One region of the Streptomyces sp. 6N223 genome, then DNA from elsewhere that is predicted to be linked to it. Evidence: riboswitches for the same ligand, from Rfam matches in the RefSeq annotation. Region 1 holds a riboswitch; the other holds the start of a gene.
What was found. Region 1 has a riboswitch for S-adenosylmethionine ahead of thrC (threonine synthase). Riboswitches for the same ligand answer to the same signal wherever they lie in the genome.
Positions count from the first base shown of each region.

Region 1 (5,491 bases):
CGGCCACCCCGAGCTGGCCGGGCTCACCGTCCTCGGGGCGTACGGCGCGGAACGCTGGAACGCCGCCGACGGCCGGCTGCACCGGCCCCCGCCCCACCCCGGCATCGCCAGCGCACGCGAGGAGCTCCCCGGCCTGCTCGGCGAGACCGGCGCGGCCGTCGAGGACAAGGGCGGCGCCCTGGCCGTCCACACCCGCCGCGCCCCCGACCCCGCCGGGGCCTTCGCCGCGCTGCGCGAGCCGCTGGCCGCGCTCGCCACCCGGCTGGGCCTGGCCCTGGAGCCCGGCCGCCTGGTGCTGGAGCTGCGTCCGCCGGGCATGGACAAGGGCGCCGCGCTCACCGCGCTGGCCCGCGACGTCGGCGCCGCGTCCGTGCTCTACGCGGGCGACGACCTCGGCGACCTGGCGGCGTTCGAGGCGGTCGTCAAGCTGCGCGAGGCCGGCGTTCCCGGCCTGCGGGTGTGCAGCGGCAGCGCGGAGGTCGCCGAGCTGACGGAGGCCACCGACGTCACCGTGGACGGCCCCCGGGGCGTCGCCGCGCTGCTGGCGGCGCTGGCGGGGGCGATGGAGGGCGGCCCGAGGCCGAGCCGCTAGGCCCTGTCCGGGCCTGTCCGGACCCTGTCCGGGCCTACGCCGAGAACAGCAGCACGAGCGCCAGGATGAAGATCACCCAGGCGGCGATCGACAGGTACCCGAAGACCAGGCCGGTGATGGCCTGGCCGTCGCCCTGCTCGCCGGTGCGGCGGATCTCGGCCCGCGCCTTGTGCCCGAGGATGACGGCCGGGATCGCGGTCGCGCCCCCGCTGAAGAGCGTGAGCAGGCCGCAGACGAGGGCGCCCGTGGCGTTGCCGTTGGTCGGCGGGGGCAGCGGCATCGCCATCGGCCGCGCCGGCCCGTAGTACGCCTGCTGCGGTGGCTGAGGCGGATGCGGCTGCTGCATGGGCCCCTGCGGCAGGTCGGCGACGAGCGCCTGCAGCTCGCCGTAGGTGCTGGAGCGCTGCACCCGCGTCAGCCGGTCCTCGAACTCCTTCTGCTGCAATCGCCCTTCCGCGAATCCGGCCTTCAGCACGTCCGTGGTCCGCTCGCGATCCGCGTCGGAGGCGCGCATCATCGACGACTGGCCGTACGGCTGCGGCTGCGCCCCGTGCGGCTGCCAGCCCTGTAGTGACATCCCAGCCCTCCCCGCGCTTGGCGCCGGATCTCCTCGTCCCCCGAATCGTCCCCCTGAATAGTCTGTCCTGGAAGACGGTCGGGCAAGGCCAAGGGTTCCAGGCGCGTCCTCACGCCCCCTCAGTGCCGCCTCGATGCCGCTACGCCCGCAGCGCGTCGAGCTGCGCCAGGAACCACTCCCGGGGCGGCAGGGCCGTGGCCGCGGCCGACAGACGCTTGGTGCGCTGCGCGCGCTCCTCGGCGGGCATGGACAGCGCGCGGTGCAGCGCCTCGGCGGTGGCGGCGATGTCGTAGGGGTTGACCAGCAGCGCGTCCTCGCGCAGCTCCTCGGCGGCCCCGGCCTCGCGGGAGAGCACGAGCGCGCAGCCGCGCTCGGAGACGACCGGGACCTCCTTCGCGACGAGGTTCATGCCGTCGCGGATGGGGTTGACCAGCGCCACGTCCGCCATGCGGTACGCCGCGAGCGAACGCGCGAAGTCGTCCTTGACGTGCAGCAGCACCGGGGTCCAGCCGTCCCGCCCGAACTCGCCGTTGATCTCCTCGGCGAGCCGCGAGACCTCGTCCGTGTAGTCGCGGTAGACGGCCAGGTCCTGCCGCGAGGGGTAGGCGAACGCCAGGTGCGCGACCCGGCCCTGCCACTCGGGGTGGTCGGTGAGCAGCCGCCGGTAGGCGTGCAGGCCGCGCACGATGTTCTTCGACAGCTCGGTGCGGTCCACCCGCACGATCGTCCGGCACTCCCCGGTCTGCCCGCGCAGCTCGGCCAGGCGCCGGTCGACGTCGGCGGCGTACGCCCGCTCCCGCAGGAAGTCGGCGTCCGCCCCGAGCGCGTGCACGCCGAGCCGGGTGGTGCGGCCCTCGTACGTCACCGCGTCGCCCCCGGCGGAGACCTCCGCGCCCAGCAGTTCGGCGCAGCAGGCGGCGAACGCGGCGGCCCAGCGGCGGGTGAGGAACGCCGCCCGGTCCGCGCCGAGCATGCCGCGCAGCAGCTCGCGGGCCACGCCGTCCGGCAGCACCCGGAAGAAGTCCGGCGGCGCCCACGGCGTGTGCGAGAAGTGCCCGATCCGCAGGTCGGGGCGGCGTTGCCGCAGCATGCCGGGCAGCAGCGAGAGGTGGTAGTCCTGCACCAGCACCGCGGCGCCGGGGGCGGCCTCCTCGACCACCGTGTCGGCGAACATGGCGTTGTACGCGCTGTAGCGGCTCCACTGCTTCTCGAAGGCGCTGTCGAAGACGGGTTCCAGCGGCGTCTGGTACAGCATGTGGTGGACGAACCACAGCACGGAGTTGGCGATGCCGTTGTAGGCCGCGTCGAAGGTGCTGGGGGAGATGTTCAGCATCCGCACCGCCTGCCCGCCGGTCGCGGCCGGGTCCAGGCGCCGCCCGAAGCGCCGCGTCGCCTCCCTGTCGCCCTCGCCGAGCGCGGCGCACACCCACAGGCCGCCGTCCGGGCCGAGCGCGCTGAGGCCGGAGACGACGCCTCCGCCGCCGCGCCGGGCGGTGAGCGAGCCGTCCTCGGACACGGCGTAGCTCACCGGGCCGCGGTTGGACGCGATCACGACGCTGCCGTCGGCCGTCATGGGCTCATCACCTTCCGTGAGGGCATGAGGATGTGCTCGCGCGGAAGGTAGTTAGCCCGCCGCGCGAGCGATGAAACGTGTCTCCCGTCACGCCGCCTTGCGGGCGGCGTACTCGGGGACGCTCGTCATGGGCGGGCGTTCCTCGGTGTGGATGTGGTGGGTCTGCGGGGCGAACCCCCCGGTATCGGTCCTCTCGAACTGGGTTATCCCCGGCCGGACCGGCACCGGGCCCGGCAGCCGGCTCTGCGCGGTGCGCATGATCGCGGCGGCCATCCGGCCCAGCGCCTGCCCGTCCTGGTGGCGGTGCTTGCGGACGCCCACGTCGACCTGGGCGAGCGCGTCGAGGCCGGCCAGGTTGAGCGTGTCGATCAGCAGGCCGAGCTCCACGCCGTACCCGACGGGGAACGGCAGCCGCTCCAGCAGCGAGCGCCGCGCCGCGTACTCCCCGCCCAGGGGCTGCACCACGCCGGCCAGCTGCGGCCAGTGGAGGTTCAGCAGCGGGCGGGCGACGAGCTCGGTGACGCGGCCGCCCTGCCGGGCGCCGGACGGCTGGTCGCCCAGCGGGCGGTCGTACATGGCCTTGACCATCTGTACCCGCGGCTCGGTGAGCAGGGGTCCGAGGATGCCGGAGACGAAGCGGGAGTCGAATTCCCGCAGGTCGGCATCGACGAAGCAGATGATCTCGCCGCTGGCGGCCAGCAGCGAGCGCCAGAGCACCTCGCCCTTACCGGGCACGGGCGGTAGCCGGGGGAGGATCTCGTCCCGGTGGACGACCTTGGCGCCCGCCGCGGCGGCCACCTCGGAGGTGCGGTCGGTGGAGCCGGAGTCCACCACCATCAGTTCATCGATCAGCGGCACGTTCTCCATCAGGTCGCGCCGGAGCGCTTCCACGATGGCGCCGACGGTCGCTTCCTCGTTCAGCGCGGGGAGAACCACGCTGATGCTGGCGGCCGCACCAGCCTCACGCTTCGCGTTCAGCATCTGCGGCAGCGAGCGGTCAGCGGCGACCCAGGACCGGCGGCTCAGCCACTCCTCTGCCTCTTCCAGCACGAATGTCGCTCCTGTTCGCGTTCGGCCATGTTGTTACCCGTATGGCCGTATCTGCCCCTTCCTGGTGGTGCCCGAACCCACCGCGCCCGCTTTTCTTCGTCCGCTTTCTCTGAGTGATCAGTCGTGATCGACTGGCCTGACTCGCGGGTCTTCGGCGTCTCGCGGATCGGACGGCCCGGGCCATTGTGCGGGCCGTCCGTTACAGTCTCGGACAGCGCAGGTGTCCTCCGCATATCGAGGCCCGCGCCCACAACCGCATACCGCTCATCCAGAGGGGCAGAGGGAACGGCCCGTTGAAGCCCCGGCAACCCTTCCGCCGGTCTCGTGACGACGCGAGGCTCCCGGTGGGGAAGGTGCCAATTCCGTCCCGTGGCGAGAGCCGTCACGGGGAAGATGAGGAGAGAAGGGCCTCGCACCCATGTCTGTGCTCACCACGCACGCCACCACCGCTCCCGCGACCGTCGACCTCGGCCCGGCCGCCGCGCTCTCCTGCCGGGAGTGCGGGGAGCGCTCCCCCCTCAGCCCGGACTTCGCCTGTCCGTCCTGTTTCGGGCCGCTGGAGATCGCCTACGACCTGCCGGCCGGCGACCCCGAGGCACTGCGCGCCCGCATCGAGTCCGGGCCGCAGAGCATCTGGCGCTACGCCCCGCTGCTGCCGGTGCCCGCCACCGTCGCCGAGCAGCCGAACCTCAATCCCGGGTGTACGCCGCTGGTGCGAGCCGACCGGCTCGCCGCCGAGCTGGGCGTGACCGGAGAGCTGTACATCAAGGACGACTCGGCCAACCCCACCCACTCCTTCAAGGACCGGGTGGTGGCCTGTGCCGTCGAGGCCGCCCGCGCTTTCGGCTTCACCACCCTGTCCTGCTCCTCCACCGGCAACCTGGCGGGCGCGGTCGGCGCCGCCGCCGCCCGCGCGGGGCTGCGCTCCTGCGTCTTCATCCCCGAGGGCCTGGAGCAGGGCAAGGTCGTCATGGCCGCGATCTACGGCGGCCAGGTCGTCGCCATCGAGGGCACCTACGACGACGTGAACCGGTTCTGCAGCGAGCTGATCGGCGACCCGGTCGGCGAGGGCTGGGGCTTCGTCAACGTCAACCTCCGCCCGTACTACGCCGAGGGCTCCAAGACCCTCGCCTTCGAGATCTGCGAACGCCTCGGCTGGCGGATCCCCGACCAGCTCGTCGTCCCGATCGCCTCGGGCTCGCAGCTGACCAAGATCGACAAGGGGCTGAAGGAGCTGATAGCCACCGGCCTGGTGGAGGACCGGCCGTACCGGATCTTCGGGGCGCAGGCCGAGGGCTGCTCGCCCGTCTCCCAGGCGTTCCGCGCCGGGCACGACGTGGTCCGGCCGGTGAAGCCCGACACCATCGCCAAGTCCCTGGCCATCGGCAACCCGGCGGACGGGCCGTACGTGCTGGACATCGCACGGCGCACCGGCGGCGCGGTGGAGGACGTCACCGACGGGCAGATCCTGGACGCGATCGGGCTGCTGGCCCGCACCGAGGGCGTCTTCGCCGAGACGGCGGGCGGCGTGACGCTCGGCGTGGCCCGCAAGCTGATCGAGAACGGGGTGCTCGACCCCTCGCTGACCACGGTCGTGCTGAACACCGGCGACGGCCTGAAGACCCTGGAAGCGGTGGCCCCGACGGCGGGCCCGACCGCGACCATCCGCCCGAATCTGGAGTCGTTCCGAAAGGCTGGC
Region 1 covers NZ_JBQQCA010000025.1:32,950-38,440, forward strand. Annotated here, with positions in the region: gene otsB (trehalose-phosphatase) at 1-592, shown strand, start outside; gene ACTWQH_RS17225 (DUF1707 and DUF4190 domain-containing protein) at 627-1,169, opposite strand; gene ACTWQH_RS17230 (alpha,alpha-trehalose-phosphate synthase (UDP-forming)) at 1,309-2,742, opposite strand; gene ACTWQH_RS17235 (glucosyl-3-phosphoglycerate synthase) at 2,830-3,792, opposite strand; SAM riboswitch class I at 4,054-4,192, shown strand; gene thrC (threonine synthase) at 4,211-5,491, shown strand, end outside.

Region 2 (5,491 bases), on a different contig from region 1:
TCGGTCGCCGGGCACGGAGGGGACATGGCTGAGCAGTGGGAGGCCGATCCGACGGCGTCCTTCGCGCCCCGGAGAGCGACCGGGGCGGCTGGGAGCGTCAGTCCGGCGGACCGGCGGCGGCCAGTTCGCGGACCGCGCGCACCAGTCGTTCGATGTGCTCGTCCGGGGTGCCTGCGCCGAAGCTCGCCCGGACGGCCTTCAGCGGCCCGTCGCAGTCCCCGTCTCCGTCCTCGGCCCTGTCACCGAGGAGGGCTTGTACCAGCGGGTGGGCGCAGAACAGCCCGTCGCGCACGCCGATGCCGTACCGATCGGACAGCGCGCGGGCGAGCGCGCCGCTCTCCCAGCCCGCCACTACGAAGGACACCACGCCGACCCGGGGCGCGTCCTGGCCGAACAGCCAGAGCACCCGCACGCCGGGTGTCTCGGCCAGGCCCGTCAGGAGGGAGGCCAGCAGGCGTTCCTCGCGTGCCACCAGGGCGGGGAACCCCGCCGCGTCCAGGGCTCGGCAGGCGGCGGCGAGGGCGTAGGCGCCGACGACGTTCGGAGAACCGGCCTCGTGCCGCACCTCCGGCGCGGTGTGCCAGGTGACCTCGACCCCGGCATCCGGCGACGCGCTGACGACCGCGCTCGCGCCGCCGCCCGCCAGGTACGGCTCGGCGGGGCTGAGCCAGTCGGCCCGCCCGGCCAGCACGCCGGCACCGAAGGGTGCGTAGAGCTTGTGCCCGGACAACGCCACCCAGTCCACGCCGAGGGCCGCGATGTCCACCGGGCGGTGGGGCGCCAACTGCGCGGCATCCAGCACCGTTCGCGCCCCGAACGAGCGCGCCGTGGCGGCGAGGTCGGCCACCGGCCACAGCTCGCCGGTGACATTCGAGGCTCCCGTCACGCACAGCAGCTTCGGCCCGGGGGCGGCCTGGGCGAGCGCGGCACGCAGGATGGCGACGGCCTGCTCCGGCGTGCTGGGCGCGGGCAGGCAGGTCACCGCCGCGCGGCCGTGCCGGTCCCAGGGCAGCAGCGCGGCGTGGTGCTCGGTGGCGAAGACAAAGACCTGGCAGCCCTCGGGCAGCGCGCCGGCCAGCAGGTTGAGCGAGTCGGTGGTGGAGCGGGTGAAGATCAGCGCATCGTCGGGACGGCAGCCGAGGAACGCCGCGACCGTCGCCCGGCTCTCCTCGAACAGTTCGGTGGAGAGTCGGGAGAGGTACCCGGCGCCGCGGTGCACGCTGCCGTAGGAGGGGAGGAAGGCGGCGACCTCGTCCCAGACGGCGCGCAGCGCGGGCGCGCTGGCGGCGTAGTCCAGCGCGGCGTACGGGACGTCTTCGCCGGTGTCGAGGGGCGCGCGGACCTCGGCTCCGAGAACGGGCAGGCAGGCGGAAACAGTGGTGACAGGCATGACGGAGCTCTCTCCTTGACCGTGCTTGCCGACGGCCTCGCTTGCCGACGGCCAGGTCATCACCCGGGGCACCCCGCCACGGTTGGAGGGTTGCCGGACAGCGGGCCGGGGCCGTGGTCGCTGTCACTCGTGACCTGCCGGAACGTTAACCCGCCATGCGCGGCCATGGAATCCCGTGTCCGCATGGCGAGACGAGGGTGTCACCGACCAGCCTTGACAACCGCGGGGCGCTCCCCGAAAGTTGCAATATGCAGCCATTGCCCCGCCTGACGTCGCGCCGACACATCGATCTGCGCCGTGTCACCGCGTCCTCCTGTCTGGCTGCCGCCGGCCTCTGAGCCGCCCCTCCGGACACCGCCAGCCGTCGGCTCGCGCGCTGACCGCTCGCGCGCACCGCACCACCAGCCCGATGGTTGACCATGCTCCGGGGGATCAGCGATTGCGTCCCGGCGCTCGCCGGTCTGGCGCATGCGGTCGCGCGCAGCATGCGCCAGCGGGGAGAGGCCCAGCCAGTCAGGCACGCGCGGTGGAGAGCCGGGACGGCTTGCTGCCCGCATCGCGGATGACTGGGTCTCACATTCCGGACTGAGGTTTTCTCAGTCTCTGCGGTCGGCTAGCTTGACGAGCAGGTCAAGAGTGCCAGCGCGAAGTCCCGGCTAGCTGGCCGGCAACCCTCCTGCACGGCGGGGTGCCCCCGGGAAGACGACCCGGCTGCGGTGATGCGGCAAGCGTGCTCCTGGCGAGATCTCGTCTTCGTCTTCGACGGTTTCGACGCGTTTGCGGCGTGCCTCGGCCACCACGCGACCAGGCAACAAGCACCACGTACCAAGCACGACGAGGCGGACCCCATGAGCACCACTCCCGACGCGGCGTCAAGCGACGCCACGCACAAGGACACCGCGGACCGCGGGCCGGCCGACGACGACATCGGGCGGCTGGCCGGGCTGGACGAGCGGATCGAGGCGGCCCGCGCCGCGAAGCCGCAGGTGTCCGCGCACGCTCAGGAAGCGGGAGCGGCGCTGTTCAGCGGGGAGGCGCCGGTGAGCGGCCCGGTGCGCCGGGGCTTGGCCGCGCTGGCCGCGCGCTGGCACGGGGCGGAGGACCTCGTTCGCGACCACGCGGAGCGGGGTGCCGACCCCCTGCTGTGGCACGACGAACTCCCAGGCGACCCCGCGTTGCGGGCGGCGGCGGCCCACATCGATCTCGTCACCGTCTCCCCGGCGTTGGCCACGCGCGAGGATCTGGACCGGCTGGCCGACGCGGGTTGGTCCACCGACGCGATCGTGACGATTTCCCAGACCGCGGCGTTCACGGCCTTTCAGGCGCGTGTCATCCAGGGCCTGCGCCTGCTCCAGGGTCGTGACCCGGCCGCAGCGCCCCCGCCGGCGCGGCACACGCCCGGACGTGGTCGCGCCAAGAGCACCGCGCGGACGGCGGCCAACGGGCGTGAGCGGCCGGTGGCGTACACCCGGGAACTGTTGTCCTGGACCGCGTGGGTGCCCCCGGTGCCCGACGGGGAGCTCACGCCCGAGCAGGAGGCGTCTTTCCGGGGCAAGACCAACGGCGAGTACTTCCGGCTCCTGGCGCGGCTGCCCGCGGTCCTGGCGGCCCGCACCAGGCTGGATGCCGCGATCTTCGCCACCCTCGAGGGCCTGCCCCGCGCCGAGCGCGAGCTGGCCGCGGCGGCGACCAGCAAGGTGACCGACTGTGTGTACTGCGCCTCCGTGCACGCCCGGAAGGCCGCCCAGATGTCCCGGCGCCCCGCGGACGCGGACCGGCTCCTGGGGGCCAGGCTGGAGCGGGACGCCGACTGGGTGCCCCGGCGTACCTCTCCGCTGGCCGAAGGCCAGGACTCCCGCTGGGCCGCGATCGTCGAGTTCGCCGCGGCGTTGGCCACCACCCCGGTCAGCGCCACAAGCGCCCACGTGGACCGGCTGCGCGCCGAAGGGCTCACCGACGCCGAGCTGGCCGACCTCGTGGCGGCCACGGCCTTCTTCGCCTGGGCGAACCGGCTGATGCTCAGCCTCGGCGACCCCTACTGGCCGTAACGCCGCGCCGACCGCCAGAACAACCCCTCCCAGAACCATCCCGGAACGGAACCGCCATGAGACAACGCCTGCCCCGCGCAACCGTCTTCGCCACCGCGACTGCCGTCGTGCTCCTCGCCGGTGCCTGCGGCACCGTCACCGAGGAGTCCGAGGAGGGCACCGGGGGCGGAGGGGAGGGGTCCCTCACCGTCGTCGACGACGTCGGCCGCACCGTGGAACTCGACGGACCCGCCGAACGCGCCGTCGTCCTGAACAGCTACGGCAACGAGTTCGCCCAGGCCATCGGCGCAGGCGAGAAGGTCGTGGGCTACGACCGCGTCTCCGCGGACCGCCTTCCCTACCTGGATATATCCGGCGACGAGGTGGTCAGCGAGGACCTTCAGGAGATCAACTACGAGGCCGTCGCGGAACTCGACCCCGACGTGTTCGTCCTGCCCCGCAACGGGGCCTGGCAGGCGGCCAGCGAGCAGCTTGAGCCCTTCGGCATCCCCGTGGTCGTGGCCACCGCCTGGGACTTCGACGTGTTCCACGAGACCGTGGAGCTGCTGGGCGAGGTCTTCGGCGAACCGGAGGGGGCCCAGCGGGTCTCCGGCTTCTACGACGAGATCTTCGGGTTGATCAGCGACCGAGTGGCCGGCACCGAGCCCGTGCGCGTGTACTGGGAGACCGTGGAGCCCTACCTCACCGGTCTGCCCGGCTCGGGCTTCGACCAGATCATCGTGGCCGCCGGTGGCGAGAACATCTTCGGCGACCTGGAGACCGGCGGAGACGAGCAGGCCGAGACCACGGTGGATCCGGCCGCGATCCTGGAGCGCGACCCGGAGGTCGTGGTCCACGAGTTCGAGCCCTCCGCCGAGCCCACCGGCCAGGGCCGGTTCGACACGCTGGGCCAGGAACTGACCGGCCGGGCCGGCTGGCAGGACCTCGCGGCGGTCGGCGACGACCGCGTCTTCGTGACCAACGGCTGGGCCACGAGCGGCCTGTCCAAGGCCATCGGGGCGCTCTACCTGGCGAAGTGGCTGCACCCCGAGGAGTTCGCCGACGTCGAGCCCGGCGACTACCTGGCGCGGTGGGCCGAGGAGTTCCAGGGGACGGACTTCCCGGGCGAGGACGCGTACATCCAGAAGGTGGGCTGACGCGCGATGAACGCCTCCCCCGGTGGCCCGGCGACCGCGACTCGCCCCCCGTCCCCCGAATCCGCCGCCCCCGAGCGACTCCGGGGCCGTGCCGGCCTGCGCTCCCGCGAGGCGTGGACGGGGCGGCCCGCGGTGCTGGTGGCCGGCACGGTGCTGTCCGTCCTCGTCTCCGCCTGGTGCGTCGCCGCCGGGACGGCCGACGCCGGGCTCCTCGACGTGTGGCGCGCAGTTCGCCTCCGCGTCTTCGGCGGCGTACTGACCGAGGACTTCGCCCAGACATACGCCATCATCATCAACCTGCGGCTGCCCCGGGTGCTGCTCGCCTTCGCGGCCGGCGCCGCGCTGTCACTGGCGGGCGTGGTCATGCAGGGCCTGTTGCGCAACCCGCTGGTCAGCCCCTTCACGCTCGGGGTCTCGCCGGCCGCGGCGTTCGGTGCGGGACTCGCGATCCTCTTCTCCGGCGGATCGGCCGGCTCGGGGTCGTGGCTGGTCATCGGCAGCGCGCTGGGTACCGCGCTGGCCGTCTCCGCGCTGGTCCTGGGGCTGGCGTCCGCCAAGGCGATGTCCACCGCCACTCTGCTCCTGCTGGGAATCGCGCTCACCCAGCTCTTCGAGGCGGGAACCGCCGCCCTCCAGTTCGTGGCCGACGAGAACACCCTCCAGGCGATCGTGCGATGGACCTTCGGCTCCGTGAACGACGCCGACTGGAACGACGTCCTGCTGGTGGGGGCCCTCACGCTGGCCGCCCTGCCGCTCCTGCTGTGGTTCAGCCGCGACCTCAACGCCATCGCCTTCGCCGGTGACGACGCCGCCAGGAGCCTCGGCGTGAACGTCACCGCGGTGCGGGTGGGACTCATCGTGGTCTCGGTGGTGCTGGCGGCGGTCGTGGTGTCCTTCTGCGGCGTGATCGGCTTCGT
Region 2 covers NZ_JBQQCA010000013.1:79,394-84,884, reverse strand. Annotated here, with positions in the region: gene ACTWQH_RS11175 (aminotransferase class V-fold PLP-dependent enzyme) at 98-1,390, opposite strand; SAM riboswitch class IV at 1,407-1,525, opposite strand; gene ACTWQH_RS11170 (putative leader peptide) at 1,546-1,728, shown strand; SAM riboswitch class IV at 2,019-2,127, shown strand; gene ACTWQH_RS11165 (peroxidase-related enzyme) at 2,239-3,438, shown strand; gene ACTWQH_RS11160 (ABC transporter substrate-binding protein) at 3,495-4,574, shown strand; gene ACTWQH_RS11155 (FecCD family ABC transporter permease) at 4,581-5,491, shown strand, end outside.
Region 2: linked by a shared signal. The riboswitch ahead of ACTWQH_RS11165 (peroxidase-related enzyme) and the one ahead of thrC (threonine synthase) in region 1 are both predicted to bind S-adenosylmethionine.